Regions from separate parts of the Paenibacillus sp. NRS-1782 genome, predicted to be linked through region 2. Evidence: riboswitches for the same ligand, from Rfam matches in the RefSeq annotation. Region 2 holds a riboswitch; the other holds the start of a gene.
The links. Region 2 has a riboswitch for ZMP and ZTP ahead of ACIFQM_RS10705 (TIGR01440 family protein). Riboswitches for the same ligand answer to the same signal wherever they lie in the genome.

Region 1 (7,493 bases), on a different contig from region 2:
CAGCCAAATCACTTTTCAGTCCGATGAGTGACAGCTTTTGACCAAGAGTATCATGCAGGTCGCGCGCAATTCTTTGCCGCTCCTCTAGCTTAATCAATTCCGATATTTTCTTATTAGCATCCTCCAATTGTACTTGAAGCCGATCGCTTTTATTACGATTAAATGTAGTTATCGGAATCAAGATTACACCAAGCAGATTCAGCAGAATAAAAGGAAGCTGCTTAATAAAAACAGGATTTTCAGAAACAAAACCATAATTGATCAATCCAATGGTACAGACCATCAGCACAATATACAGTGTAGTGAATGCGGCCTTGCTTTTGATATTACCAATCAGGAAAGCGATAAATATCGAGAAATACATATAGCTGAATAACAGCGTCATGGTTATGGATATCGCAATCTGTACACTGGTCCAGAAGTAGATCAGCCAGCCTTGAGAGACAAAAGCCAGTACATAACAAGCAAAGAACACTAAAATAAAGGCGGTACCCAGCACGATATGACTTGTAGATGAGGAACTAAAATAATAGAAGGGCAGGATATAAAAGACAACCCATACATAAGGGTTAAGTCCCGTATTTCTTTGAAAAATCTGATACCATTTTTGCATCCTGCCCACCCTTTATGCTTCTTGAGATTGTTGCAAAATACTCATTTCGCTAATTCAGCTTATACCCCTTATCTTATCATACCGTGCTTCGTACAAAGTTATTTTCTTTCTGTGCTCACAACAGGTGTAGGGACGGGTTTCGTAACGGCAGCACGTTTGCTAAGCAACGGCTTCACTTGTTTAAAGGTCAAAAAGGTTTTCGTGCTTTCATCCCAAAGCCGGAACTTCAGAGATTGCAGACTTGTGCTCACCGTGATAGTCGTCGCTTTTTGAAGCTGCGGGGTGGCATCATGCGCCTTCTCCAAATTGTAATTCGGTACTTTCGGACTCAAATGATGAACGTGATGAAAGCCAATATTGCCCGTAATCCATTGCAACACCTTAGGAAGCTTATAATAAGAGCTGCCTTCTACGGCTGCATTAATATAGCTCCACTCTTCATCATGCTCAAAATACGAATCCTCAAACTGATGTTGTACATAGAATAACCAGATGCCCAGCACACCTGATACAAAAAAAATAGGTGTCTGTATCAAAACAAAATTCTGCCATCCGATGGCCCAGCACAGCAGAGCGTACAATACGACGAGGGAGACATTCGTCAAATAGGTGTTCATTTTTTCCTTGCGTTTTGCCTTCTTTGTGTTAAAGCGATAGGAAATCAAAAAGGTGTAGATCGGACCGAGTCCGAACATCCCCCATGGACTCCGGTATACACGATAAGCCATTCGTGTCCATGCAGAAGCTTCTACATACTCTTCCACCGTAAGCACCCACATATCACCTGTGCCCCGTTTGTCCAGATTACTGCTGGTTGCATGGTGAATCGCGTGGCTATTTTTCCATTGTTCATACGGGCAAAGTGTAATAATACCTGTAATTGTGCCCACAATGTCATTCAGTTTGCGACTTTTGAAGAACGATTGATGACCGCAATCATGAAAAATGATAAATGCTCGTATAACAAATCCGGAAGTAATAATAGTAATCGGAAGAGTCAGCCAATACGATACCGACAGACTAAGATAGGCGGCATACCATAGCAGGATCAGTGGACCCAGGGTATTAAAGAGTTGCAGAACGCTGGATTTCGTGTTTATTTTCTCATAGGGAGCCATATTTTTTTTCAATTGGGCTAATGGGAGTTGTGTCATACTTATTTATGATCCTCCTTTAAAATGACGCCCGTACTTTGATCTCGTCAGGCGTACATGTTGATCTAACCTCAGTATAAGGGGATACCTGTGTTGGATGTAGTCATAAACGTCAGTTCGGGAATATGACATTTGTCATATAGACAAATAACATGACCTCTTTGCCAAATGTTCACGGGTTTCCTTTCGGAAGATTATTTGTTAAAATATAAGGTAAATAACGCTGTATGTGACTGGCGAAGTCAGTGGAATCAACCACGAGGGAGCATACAATGAAAGCGTGCCGTTCGCCTGGGAGAAGTATTTGCAGAGGATTCGTCTGTCGTGACGACCTTGTGCAAATACTTTTTTTCGTTTTACAAGACCATGACACCCTGTTGATTCCATCATGCGATAAATTCAGAGGAGGTTCAGACTATGGCTATCATTATGAAATCCAAAGAAGCAGCTGACAAAGTGTATGCAACGATCCGTAACAAAGTAGAACAAATGAAACAGCAAGGGCATCGCCCTCATTTGGCAACACTGTTGGTAGAAGGTGATCCGGCATCTGCTTACTACGCCCGGACCAAGCAAAAAATAGCGGAGAAGCTGGGCATCTCCTTTCATCTTCATACCTTTGACCGCCATGTAAGCGAAGCTGAACTCCTTCACCTGATCGGTAGCCTGAACGAAGCCTCTCATGTACATGGTATTATGTTGGAATTGCCTCTTTCCCAGCATTTATCCACCTCTGCCATTAAACAATCCATCGCCCCATACAAGGATATTGATGGAATTACCCCAGGCAACAAGCTGGCTACCGTTACAGGTGAAGCCGGGTTGTATCCCGCTACGCCTCAAGCCTGCATTGAGCTGCTCAAGCATTACGGTCACACCTTGGCAGGCAAAAACGTCACCCTTGTCGGCATAGGACAGACGGTGGGACTCCCCCTTTTTCACATGCTGCAAAGAGAAAATGCCACCGTTACCGCCTGTCATGCAGGCACACGTGATATTGCAGAGCATTTGAGTCATGCAGACATTGCCTTTGTCGCAGTCGGATGCCCTGATGTGATTACACAGGATATGGTTCATCCCGGTCTGATTTTGGTAGATGCGGGAATTAACGAGACGCTGGAGGGAAAAATAGTGGGGGATGCCGCCTTGGACGTTGGAGAAAAGGTACATGCGATTTCTCCGGTTCCCGGCGGTGTCGGCACATTAACAACTGCGATTTTGTACAAGAATCTGCTCAAAGCAATAGATCTGCAACACTACTCCAGAGAGGTGGCCTATTCATGAGTGAGCTATCTTGGAGTGATTCCCTTGGACATTTCGTACGCAGTCGAATAACGGGCTAAGAAATAACCTCCAAATCCATGTCTAAGCATGGGTTTCTGGAGGTTATTTTTTTTGGAATTGATTTATTTTGGAAAACTTTTCTATATATTATTCATCAATGTATATAAGTAGATATTCTCCTTATATACATTGATGAATAAATGAGGAAAAACGCATGAAAAGACGTACTCTGTTAATCAGTATGATCGCGTTGTTATTGTTCAGTTCCAGTGCATGGGCGGCCGAAGATGAATCGACGTCCCGTATTCGTTCCTATGGTTCCGGGAGTCTGATTCAACACGATGGGAGCTTGTGGTTATTGGGCTATCCTTGAAATTCATTCCTCTGGAAGAGCTAGAAAACATCATAGACGTGCGTATTATGAATGATCATGTGCTGGCCCTAAACGCCGAAGGAACCGTATTATCCGCTGATCGAATCGAAAATGGTGGTAACTTTGCTCCTTTTCAAACCCTATCCAGCATCGAAGATGTTACAAAATTGAATAGTTACTATGAAGAAAGACCGCAATATGAGGAACGCTGGATCTTCTTGAAGAAGGACGGTACCGTATGGACATGGCCCAAGGTATTTTAAAAAAACACTACCCCCTCCGAAGCTTTATCTGCATCGCAGATTCAAGCCTTATCGGACATCAAAACAATTAAAACCAATAGGAGTTCCAATCTCGCGATTGATCGACAAGGACGGTTATGGTTCTGGGGGGTCAACAAACATGCGCAGCTTGGCATAGGGGATTATGAATTTCTCTACAGTACGCCGGTTCCTGTACAAAAGCCGATTCTCGTCCGTCTCAATGATACACCTGTCTCCCTAAGTAACGGTGTCATTACCCGCAACGGGCAGGCGTTTATTCCCCTTCGTTCTGTTTTTGACAAGCTGGGGGCCGAGGTCGCGCTCCCTATGTAGTAAAGTGCTTGCGAATGTGGATCATATACTTATTTTCTCGCTTTATTCTCTGTTTCTCTTTCAATCAGCATATCCACGATCATATCAATCTGCCCGGTAATGGCGATAGGATCATAGCGATAGTACGTATCAAAGTCGTTAAAGAACACTCTATTGTTCTTCACCGCAGGCAGGTTCCCCCACACAGCGGACGACTTCAGCTGCTTAAGCGCGTCTCCCTTTTTCTCCGGGTCATAGGTTGTCAGGAACATATAATCTGCGGCGTACTGTGGCAATACCTCCAGCGAAAGCTGTACGGTTTGTTCCTTGGAGTTGGTCGTTTTCTTCGGCATGTTCAGCTTGAGTGCATTGTATACCGCTTGTCCTCCACGACCTGCATTGTCACCGAAAATCCAAAGAGCGTTTTTGTCCGTCAGCTCATACAGACCAAAGGTAGCCTTGGGATCAATGACGCCTTTAAGACGTTCGCGGCCTTCGGCAGCCTTTTTATCAAATGCGGCAATAAATTGCTCTGCCTTCTCTTTCTCCCCGGTGATATCACCAAACAGCTTGACCGTATCGTAAATATTCGTAGTCGTTCCGTATGGAATATACAGCGTAGGTGCAATTTTGGACAATGCCTCATAGTGGGTATCCTTCATCACCACGATCAGATCGGGTTTGAGTTCCAGCGTCTTCTCCAAATGGGTCGGGTCACCCACCTCTTTGGTCCCTTTTTCCTTAAGTAAATCAATTATGAAAGGATTTTGAAAGGCCGTCGGCTCCACACCCACCACATTAGCCCCTACGGACAGTAATTCTCCGCCGTAAAAATCCGTCACAATACGCTGCGGTTTGATTGGAATTCGAATATCCCCTTTGACCGTTTTAAAGCTTCGCATCTGACCGTCTGTCGTATCAGCATTTTTCTCTCCAGTAGAAGCTGACTCTTGCTTATCTCCTGAAGATGAAGCGGAATGATTACCATTGCTGTTTCCTCCGCAAGCGCTAATGAATACAGACAATACGAGCATCATAGCAGCCAAAATAAAAAACGATGTTTTCTTCAACATATTAGCCCCCTATGTATTGTAAAAATAACCTTTTCAGTATACATGATAATGATTATCAATATCGTATGAAATATATCAGGCAGCTTCCCTGCTGTCAACTTAAAATCGAAGCTTCAAAAAAAGAGGGGGACTGGACTCTCACTGGATTTATGTAAAAGGCTCTTGTAGGTAAACATTCCTCTACAAGCCGAGTTTGGATGGCTCCATGTAGGCCAGAGTTCTTCCAAATTCGATTAGAGAATATTTTTCGCTTAAACCAAAATATCTTTCACTAAAATAAAGGGGCGCCCTATAGCCATTTCCATAGCTTTCGGGCGCCCAATTATAAAACCTCAGGTTTTAAAATATGCTGTTGCTCCAAACTCCTACTGATAGTTCACTTCTTCTGCGAAGTAAATCTCCTTCAAACGATCCTTGACACGCTGAATTTCCTCTGCTGTTAATGGAGCCGTAGGATACAGCTTGAAGTTCCTTCCCGTAATATAGCTTACATCTGTCTTCCTATCCAGGTTGTATGGCAGCTTTGGAACCGAATTTCGGGTATAGTCGGTAAAATCAATAATGGACCATGCCGTATCTCCATCCTCCTTGGATAAAATGATCCGCTGTGAAGCATTTTCAGTCCACAAGTAACGCAGATTGGCCGGTGAATTATTGGAGTCCATAACTGCCTTAATGCCAGAACCCCTAAACATGAGCGAAAATTCTGTATGATCATTATTCGATCCAGCTAACGATTCATAAATCCGTTTCAGCCCGTCCACTCCCACAATCTCGACCTCACGGTCAGTAGGGAAGTGATTCACAAAGTTCTCCCATATTTGAGACATATTTTGATTTTTGGCAAACCAGTTGATGTCTAAAATAATGGACATGTAGTTTACCGTATTTAAACGTTGATACGGGTTATCTAAATATTGCTGTGCTATATACAGTTGTGGTGCCGCATCCGTTTCAGTCATATATGGGTCACCTGGATGGAGAGTCCAACGTGAGGAATCCTTTGTATAGCGTGATCCAATAGGATCAATCGTAATTGAGTTCATAAACACGATACCGCTATTATTTGCAAGCCCCTGTGCTGGAACAATCGGATTATCCTTATTGGACCAGTAAGGCATCAAAGGTGAACCTTCACCATACATGCTGTTAACATTATATTGTGTAGCCGACCACCCCATCGCTGAAGTGATCTTAAAATGATCTTTAAGCCATTGGACCTGCTCAGGGTTCACCGTAAAACTGGTCAATGATTTAGGCAGATACTTCCGGTATTGGTCTGTATCCATGCTTTCAAACACCGAAGGTGATCCCAACGACCCGGATTGGTGCAGCTCATTGAGTGCATTATAACGATACATATACAACCACTCGTTCATCCGTGCTTCCCATTCAGGGAGCTCGTACAGATTATTCGGATACCCATCCAAAATCCCGACTTCATCACCATACTGATCCACATATTCCAAAACCTTTTTAAGCTGCGGGCGATTCGTTTCTACAAAAACAAATCTATTTTCCATGGCCCAGGTCACTTTTAAGTTGGGGCCAAAGTGATCCATCAGCAATTGACGTGCCTGCTCAATTTGGTCTACCGTGGTCGTACTGCCCGCATCTTGTCCCTGTAGCATCATCGAGACAGCAAAATATTGCTTTTTGCGCTCTCCCGGTACTACCGTTAACTCGGCATCGGATATGAAGTGAATTCCCTGAGATGGTGATTCAACCTCGATCTTGAATGGAATGACAGAGTTCACTGTAGGAATCAGATGCAGATTGGCAATATGCCCATCCTCGTCAAATATCCCTCTGGAATCCTCTATCCGAAGCTTCAAGTCTGACGGCAACAAACCTGGCGGTATGACCTCTCCTTTTGCATTTTGAAATACATAGGGCATGCTCCAGGCTACAGGGTCTAGAGTAGTCGCCTGTGAAATGCTGTATGTCGCCAAGTATACAGACCTGATTACACTCGGGTCCTCTATTGGAGGAGTCTTCCCTTTCACAATCAGCTTGGTCTGTGCTTTAAGTACCCGATAGGGTTTGGCAATTGTGACTTCTATCTCTACAGGGATGTAACCATCAGCAGCAGGAATATTTTCGGAACGCGCGATTTTCCCTTTTTCATCAAAAACACCTAATGTATCACTAAATGTGTAAGTGACACTTGTGACGCTGACATCGGGAATGCTTACCAAGCGTCCTTCATTGTATAGCTGGAAGGACAGCTGATACGCAGGATACGTTTCCGGTTGATTTACCAACTCCGGCGCCTTGATTACAACCGCATCCACTACAAAATCCGAGGAACGATCCGGTGAAATCACCGGTGGTTTCGGTCCCGGTGGTCGTGGCGTTACTGGCGGTATTACTGGTGGTCTAGGACTAGGATCTGATGGTATAACTGGCAGCTCAGGCTTG
Region 2 (7,493 bases):
AGCAGGCTGTCCGCTGGCTGCGCCAAGCGCCAATCGCTCGGGCAGGCCCAGTCCGACCCTTGCACAGCATGTGCGGGAGGACCTGGAGGGCCGCATCGGCGGTATTTTGGACGGTGGCCCCACGGGGGTGGGGCTGGAGTCCACGGTAGTGCAGGCCGGTGACGACGGAATCGTCACCATCCTGCGCCCCGGCGGCGTGACGGCCGAGCAGCTCGCTGCGGTCGCTCGCGCCGTCGAGCTGGACCCTGCGCTCGCCGTCGCTTCGCCCGGCGAGGACGCCGATAGCCCGGCACCACGCTCGCCGGGCATGAAGTACACGCACTACGCGCCGCGAGGCCGCTTGAGCGTAGTGCATGGCCCGTCATCCGCTGAGGTGACGGGCTGGATTCGCGCCGCGCTGGCGGAGGCGTCCGCGCGGGGGGAGCGCACGGCGGTGCTCGCGTTCGATGAGCATGCCGCCGGCTATGCCGGAGAGTGCGTTTACACGCTGGGCAAGCTGGACGCACTCCATGAGGCGGCGCAGCGCCTGTACGGCGTGCTGCGCCGCTGCGATGAGGAAGGCGTCACCTATATTTTGGCGGAAGCCTGTCCGCCGAAAGGGTTGGGAGACGCCGTCATGAACCGCCTGCTCAAAGCTGCGGGCCATCGGATCGTCCGTCTCTAGGACGAACCGGACACTATCCAAACATTTTCCATACATGCAGTCCCCAGGGTTTACGTTTGCAATGGATTAGCCTTTTATCATAGTTATCCTCTCGCCTTATCCCGGTACAGTCACGTTCACCGTATGCTTGTACTGTTTTGCCTCTTGTCCGCATAACGTGTACAAGAGCGGACGGATACTGGGGGGATGGAGTATGCTGGCAGCCTCTGCCCATGCCGGGCAGATTGTAACGATTCTGGTCATGGCTGTAGCGCTGGGGATGGATGCGTTATCGCTGGGCGTAGGGATCGGCATGAAAGGGATACGTCTGCGGGACGTGCTGCGGATCAGCACGGTCATTGGCTTTTTTCACATTCTGATGCCATTGCTGGGTATGTTCACAGGCCATTATATGAGCTCTTTACTGGGTCATGTGACGACCTACTTTGCAGGGGGATTACTCATCCTTTTGGGCGGGCATATGGTTTATAATTCCTTCAAAGGGGACGGAGTACAGGTGCTGGACCATCGTTCGTCCTTAGGCCTTTTGCTATTTGCACTTGGAGTGAGTTTCGACTCCTTTTCTGTCGGGGTGTCACTTGGCATGTTCCAGAGTGACTTGGTACTGACCGTTCTGGCGTTTGGCTTTTGCGGGGGAGCGATGGCGATGCTGGGACTGCTGTTAGGGCGCAGGGTCAGCCGCAATCTGGGAGACTATGGAGAAGCGGTGGGCGGTGCCATTTTACTGGCGTTCGGCTTTATGTTTATGTTTTAATTATATATTATTTCAACATACGGGGGGTGAAGACGTTGAAACATATCTTATTCGTATGCACAGGGAACACCTGTCGCAGTCCGATGGCTGAGGGGATGCTGCGCAAGCTGGCTACTGAGCACGGGCTAGGATTGGAAGTGCGTTCGGCGGGAGTAGCCGCCATGGAAGGTACACCCATTTCCCGACATGCAGAGGCGGTGCTACGTGACCACAATATCTCGGATCAAATCACCTCAACTCCTTTGAATGGTGGGCTCGCCGAGTGGGCACATCTGATTTTAACCTTGACCCAAGGGCATAAGCAGCACGTCATTCAGCGCTTTCCCCAAACGGTGGGCAAAGTGTTTACGGTCAAGGAATATGTGGAGGACCGGGATTCGGTGCTGAATGATGTGCAGGAGCTGGATGGCCTGTACGCTTCACAACAACTGATGGGTTCGCTGGGTCAGGAGCTTTCGGCACGGGAGCGCGAGCGGATGATCGAACTGTGCCAACGTATTCCGGGCTTTGATATTTCCGATCCGTTCGGCGGTTCGCGTGAAGATTACGATGTCACGGCTGGGGAAATCCGAACGGCGCTGCATAAGCTGGTGGACAAGCTAAAGGCTTTGTCCGAATAAAGTTTGTATCACTCTTCTATTTTGTACGGGATCTGTTGATTTTCGGCGGCTAATCCGTTAAGATAAGGTGGAAAAACAAGAATCCGGTGTAACTGGCGACAAAAGTGGGATTAACCACGATGGAGCACCGGATATACGGCCGGTCGCCTGGGCAAAAGAGCAAATCCACATGGGCTGTGGACTGCTCTTTTTTCGTATATGAGCTAGGTCCAGCCTCCGATGGCCTTCTGTCCAGACAAATGACAATGATTCTTCCATTTTTCCTGCTCGAAATCCGATTCATCGGCTATAATATAGTCAGATTGTGATTCAGGAGAGAGTGTGTTGAACATGGTGCATAAGCCTGTGCTCAGTCTCTGTAGGGCTGTTCAACCAAAGGAGGTTCCAATGGCAGGACAATTGGGTCATGAGGTTACGCTTGAAGCGCAGACCGCTTCTGTCGTGAAGGAAATGGCAGAAGTATCCAGTCTCAAGGCTGGTCGCCTGTTGGTTATCGGCGTAAGCACCAGTGAGGTGGCGGGAAGCCGGATTGGCACGGCGGGAGCGCTCGATGTGGCGCAGCAATTGCTGGCTGGAGTGGAGTCCGTTCGCAGGGCGTACGGTTTTGATGTGGCGTTTCAATGCTGCGAGCATTTGAACCGTGCGCTGGTGGTTGAGCGAGCCGTGCTGGAGCGGCTGGGACTGACGGAGGTTGCCGCCGTTCCCGTTCGTACAGCAGGCGGATCTATGGCTACCGTCGCCTATCGTGCGCTGGAAGATGCATGTCTGGCGGCGAATGTACAGGCGCATGCGGGGGTAGACATTGGCGAGACGCTGATCGGTATGCATATGCGGACAGTTGCTGTTCCGTTTCGTCCAGGCCTTCGCTGGATTGGCGAAGCGCGTGTTACGGCGGCGTTCACTCGTCCACCGCTCATCGGCGGACAACGAGCAGTGTATAGTCTGGAGCAAGAAGGCGGCGGAAGCTGCGACTAGCATTTGTATTTTGGATTGGACAGCATGTTTGTATCTTTTTTGTATTGATGATGAGGTACCCAACATAGGAGCGGGCGCTTGCCTGTAGACCTGACAATTGACCATGGAGAGGGAGTAATAAATCATGATGGAACATCTGCGTAAGAGTGACCCGGCAGTGCTGGAAGCAATGGGACTTGAACTGAAGCGACAACGCCACAATATCGAGCTGATCGCATCCGAAAATATCGTCAGCGAAGCGGTAATGGAAGCAATGGGCTCCGTACTGACAAATAAATATGCTGAAGGTTATCCGAGCAAACGCTACTACGGTGGCTGTGAGCATGTAGATATCGTCGAGGACATTGCACGTGACCGTGCCAAAGAACTGTTCGGTGCAGAGCATGCTAACGTACAGGCTCACTCTGGAGCGCAAGCGAACATGGCGGTATATCTGGCAGCTCTTAGACCTGGAGATACCGTACTGGGTATGAACCTGGCGCACGGCGGCCATTTGACTCACGGAAGCCCGGTTAACGCCTCCGGCTTGTTGTATAACTTTGCCGCTTACGGCGTACGTGAAGACAACTTCCGCATCGACTATGATGAAGTGCGCAAGGCAGCCTTCAAGCATCGCCCTCGTCTGATTGTAGCCGGCGCGAGCGCATATCCGCGCATCATTGATTTTGAAGCCTTCGCTTCCATTGCCAACGATGTGGGCGCTCTGTTCATGGTCGATATGGCACATATCGCGGGTCTTGTGGCAGCGGGTATTCATCCAAGCCCGGTTCCACATGCTCAATTTGTAACAACAACGACTCACAAAACGCTGCGTGGTCCGCGTGGAGGTCTGATTTTGACTCGCAAAGCATGGGCGCAAGCGATTGATAAAGCTATTTTCCCGGGTACTCAAGGGGGGCCGTTGATGCATGTGATTGCATCCAAAGCCGTTGCCTTGGGTGAAGCACTCCAGCCTTCCTTCAAAACCTATGCGCAAAACGTAGTTCGCAACGCCCAGGTGCTGGCTGAGACATTGCTGGCTGAAGGCATTAACATTGTATCTGGCGGTACGGATAATCACCTGATGCTGCTGGACACGCGTAGCTTGAACATTACTGGAAAAGAAGCGGAGCATGTGCTGGATTCTGTAGGCATCACGGTGAATAAAAACGCGATTCCTTTCGACCCGACCAGTCCGTTCGTTACCAGCGGAATCCGCATTGGTACACCTGCTGCAACGTCCCGTGGTATGGATGAAGAGGCTATGGTCAAAATCGGCAAAATCATTGCCGAAACCCTCAAAAATCCGAAGGATGATACAGTATTGTCTAAAGCCAGCCAAGCTGTTGGCGAACTGACAGACAAATTCCCGATCTACCCAGGTATTCAATACTAATCTATCTGTTTGTTAAGGCTGTTTTTCCTACGTAAGTCGGAGGGGAAACAGTCTTTTTTTTGATTTCTAGCGATTCTGCCTGTTTCTGGCGAAGTATACATTTTACCTGTCATATCTTCCTCTTGACAAAAGGTTGCGGTGGCAGGTGTTAAAACAATCAAGGGAATGTTATAATAAACAGGATTTACAGGCACGCATTGCATCTGTGCTTATTTGGTTTGTACAAATAGGTTACATAGATCCTTTCCATACAGGATGTTCGATATTCTGGTGCGAAAGAACGTGACGATAATACCGGAGGGAATATATCATGGCAAAACTGGTGGTTTGTGATCACCCTTTGATCCAACACAAACTTACATTTATCCGCGATGTGCGGACCAACACCAAGGATTTTCGCGAACTGGTGGATGAAGTAGCAACATTGATGGCTTATGAAATTACGCGGGATATCCCGCTGGAGAGCATTACGGTGCAGACACCGGTTGCTGAGACAGAAGGCAAGGTTATTTCCGGTCGCATGCTGGGTCTCATTCCAATCTTGCGTGCAGGCTTGGGAATGCTGGATGGCGTTGTCAAACTGCTGCCAGCAGCAAAGGTAGGGCATGTGGGACTGTTCCGTGATCCCGAAACCTTGCAGCCTGTGGAATACTATACGAAGCTGCCTACAGACGTGACTGAGCGTGAATTGATCGTAATTGATCCGATGCTTGCAACGGGCGGATCGGCGATCGCGGCTATTGATGTGTTGAAAAAGAGAGGCTGTACCCAAATTAAAATGATGAATTTGATTGCCGCTCCTGAGGGGGTCAAGGCTGTTCAGGATGCCCATCCTGATGTAGATATTTATGTTGCTGCACTGGACGAGCGTCTGGATGATCACGGCTACATTATTCCGGGTCTTGGTGATGCGGGAGACCGTCTGTACGGAACCAAGTAAACGGCCTCTGGTTCGGCATAATATATGGGCGTTACGGACAAGTCGTTTTTCATAGGAGAACGGTCTTGAAACCGGACGTTTATTTTGAAAAGGAGTTCAACAGAAAATGTCCAAAATCAAAGTGATGACTATTTTTGGCGTGCGTCCGGAAGCGATTAAGATGGCTCCTCTTATTTTGGAGCTTCAACGTCACCCCGAGCATATCGAGTCCGTAGTATGCGTAACGGCTCAACATCGCCAAATGCTCGATCAGGTTCTGGAAGTTTTTAATATCCACCCTGACTATGATCTGGATGTGATGAAGGATCGTCAGACGCTTAATGAAATTTCCATTCGTGTACTTCAAGGATTGGAGCCTGTGTTACGTGAGGCAAAGCCTGATATCGTGCTTGTTCACGGGGATACGCTGACGACCTTTCTGGCCAGCTACGCGGCCTTTATGCAACAGATCGAAGTGGGGCATGTGGAAGCGGGCTTGCGGACGTGGAACAAGCTTTCTCCGTACCCTGAGGAAATGAACCGTCAACTGACAGGAGTGCTGTCTGATCTTCATTTTTCTCCTACAACTTTATCTGCTGGGAATTTGCGGAAGGAAAATAAACCTGAATCGCGAATATATGTAACAGGCAATACCGTGACTGACGTATTTCAGTATACGGTTCGTCAGGATTACGAGCATCCGGTGCTGGAGTGGGCTAAAGGCAAGCGTCTGATTCTGATGACGGCACACCGCCGGGAGTCCCAAGGGGAGCCGCATCGCCAAATTTTTAGTGCGGTCAAACGGATCGCGGACGAGTTTGAGGATATCGCTATCGTGTATCCGGTTCATCCGAGTCCGGCTGTGAAGGAGCCTGCATTTGAGATTTTAGGCAACCATCCGCGCATTAAGCTGATTGATCCGCTGGATGTGGTGGATTTACACAATTTTTATCCGCACACTCATCTCATTCTTACCGATTCCGGTGGTCTTCAGGAGGAAGCACCTTCATTCGGCGTGCCTGTACTGGTACTGCGTGATACGACTGAAAGACCGGAAGGAATTGAAGCTGGCACATTGGAGCTGGTGGGTACGAGTGAAGAGAACGTCTACAATCGTACTAAGGCTCTTTTGACGGATTCTGCATTATATGAGTCTATGAGTCAGGCAGCAAATCCTTATGGCGATGGCCGAGCTTCGGTAAGAATTGTCAATGCTATTTTGCACCATTATGGTGTTCAATCCGAACGTCCTGAAGAATTTCACACAATGTTCACAAAAGGTGTCCGCACCACATAATCATCCTTACAGGGTAAGCATACAGTTAAACTGTACGGTTACCAAGGGATACGGAATTTTAAGATGCTTTGTCGACTGATTTTATACTTTAGGGCACTAAAATATCTCAATTGACAAAGCATCTTATATTTAAGTAAAATGGACTGGAATTGCAGGGGTGACATGGAAAAGTGGTCAAACCTTCCAAGCAAAACAACAACCGAAATAACACCGGAAATGCCTTCAAGGCAATTGGACTGGTGAGCGCTATCGGCATTGATTTGGCCGTGTGTACACTGGGTGGTTTTTATGCCGGAAAGTGGCTAGACGCCAAACTTGGTGGTTCCGGAATTTGGATTGGCGTAAGCGTTCTCGCAGGCTTGGTTGTAGGCGCATTGAGTATTGCCCTTGTGATCGGAAAGGTATTGAGGGATAACCATGAGTGAGATGACCCGAATGCAAAAAATGTTATGGATCGTAGCGCTTTGTATTATGGCTCTGTGTTTCCTGGTCTCCGCCTTCATGCCCCAACATCGTGACATTGCTCACGGAATCATTCTGGGAACGGGAGTAAGCTGTCTTAATGTGCTGTATATGGCCTACAAAATTCGACAGGTTGCGAGTGCGGCTGCCGGTGAAGGCAAGAAGAAAAGGGTGGGCATCGGCTTTGGAGTTCGTGTAGCGACCTCCATTTTGGCAGTAGTGCTGGCGATAGAATTTCCGGCCTATTTCCATGAGATTGCTGTAATGGCAAGCCTGGTAACTGGACAGTTTCTTCTTTTAATTATAGGCATCATATTCGCGCTACAGGAAAAATGATGGCTCAACTGAGAAAGGGGTGAGAAAACATGTTGCATGAATCACCGATTATCGAATTGGGCGGGTTTAACATTGACTTGTCCGTCATTAT

Region 1: it holds a riboswitch for ZMP and ZTP, as region 2 does, so the genes downstream of both, ACIFQM_RS23690 (bifunctional 5,10-methylenetetrahydrofolate dehydrogenase/5,10-methenyltetrahydrofolate cyclohydrolase) here and ACIFQM_RS10705 (TIGR01440 family protein) in region 2, are expected to answer to the same signal.

What each region holds. Positions count from the first base shown of each region.
Region 1 is NZ_JBITPH010000074.1:8,435-15,927, reverse strand. Features, by position in the region: gene ACIFQM_RS23700 (sensor histidine kinase) at 1-613, opposite strand, end outside; gene ACIFQM_RS23695 (fatty acid desaturase) at 712-1,767, opposite strand; ZMP/ZTP riboswitch at 1,987-2,071, shown strand; gene ACIFQM_RS23690 (bifunctional 5,10-methylenetetrahydrofolate dehydrogenase/5,10-methenyltetrahydrofolate cyclohydrolase) at 2,185-3,051, shown strand; gene ACIFQM_RS23685 (hypothetical protein) at 3,266-3,424, shown strand; gene ACIFQM_RS23680 (hypothetical protein) at 3,421-3,687, shown strand; gene ACIFQM_RS23675 (hypothetical protein) at 3,727-4,020, shown strand; gene ACIFQM_RS23670 (ABC transporter substrate-binding protein) at 4,050-5,072, opposite strand; gene ACIFQM_RS23665 (S-layer homology domain-containing protein) at 5,438-7,493, opposite strand, start outside.
Region 2 is NZ_JBITPH010000024.1:47,571-55,063, forward strand. Features, by position in the region: gene ACIFQM_RS10690 (L-threonylcarbamoyladenylate synthase) at 1-664, shown strand, start outside; gene ACIFQM_RS10695 (manganese efflux pump MntP family protein) at 858-1,418, shown strand; gene ACIFQM_RS10700 (low molecular weight protein arginine phosphatase) at 1,454-2,038, shown strand; ZMP/ZTP riboswitch at 2,117-2,198, shown strand; gene ACIFQM_RS10705 (TIGR01440 family protein) at 2,426-3,013, shown strand; gene glyA (serine hydroxymethyltransferase) at 3,138-4,388, shown strand; gene upp (uracil phosphoribosyltransferase) at 4,699-5,328, shown strand; gene wecB (non-hydrolyzing UDP-N-acetylglucosamine 2-epimerase) at 5,435-6,604, shown strand; gene ACIFQM_RS10725 (AtpZ/AtpI family protein) at 6,775-7,029, shown strand; gene ACIFQM_RS10730 (ATP synthase subunit I) at 7,022-7,402, shown strand; gene atpB (F0F1 ATP synthase subunit A) at 7,432-7,493, shown strand, end outside.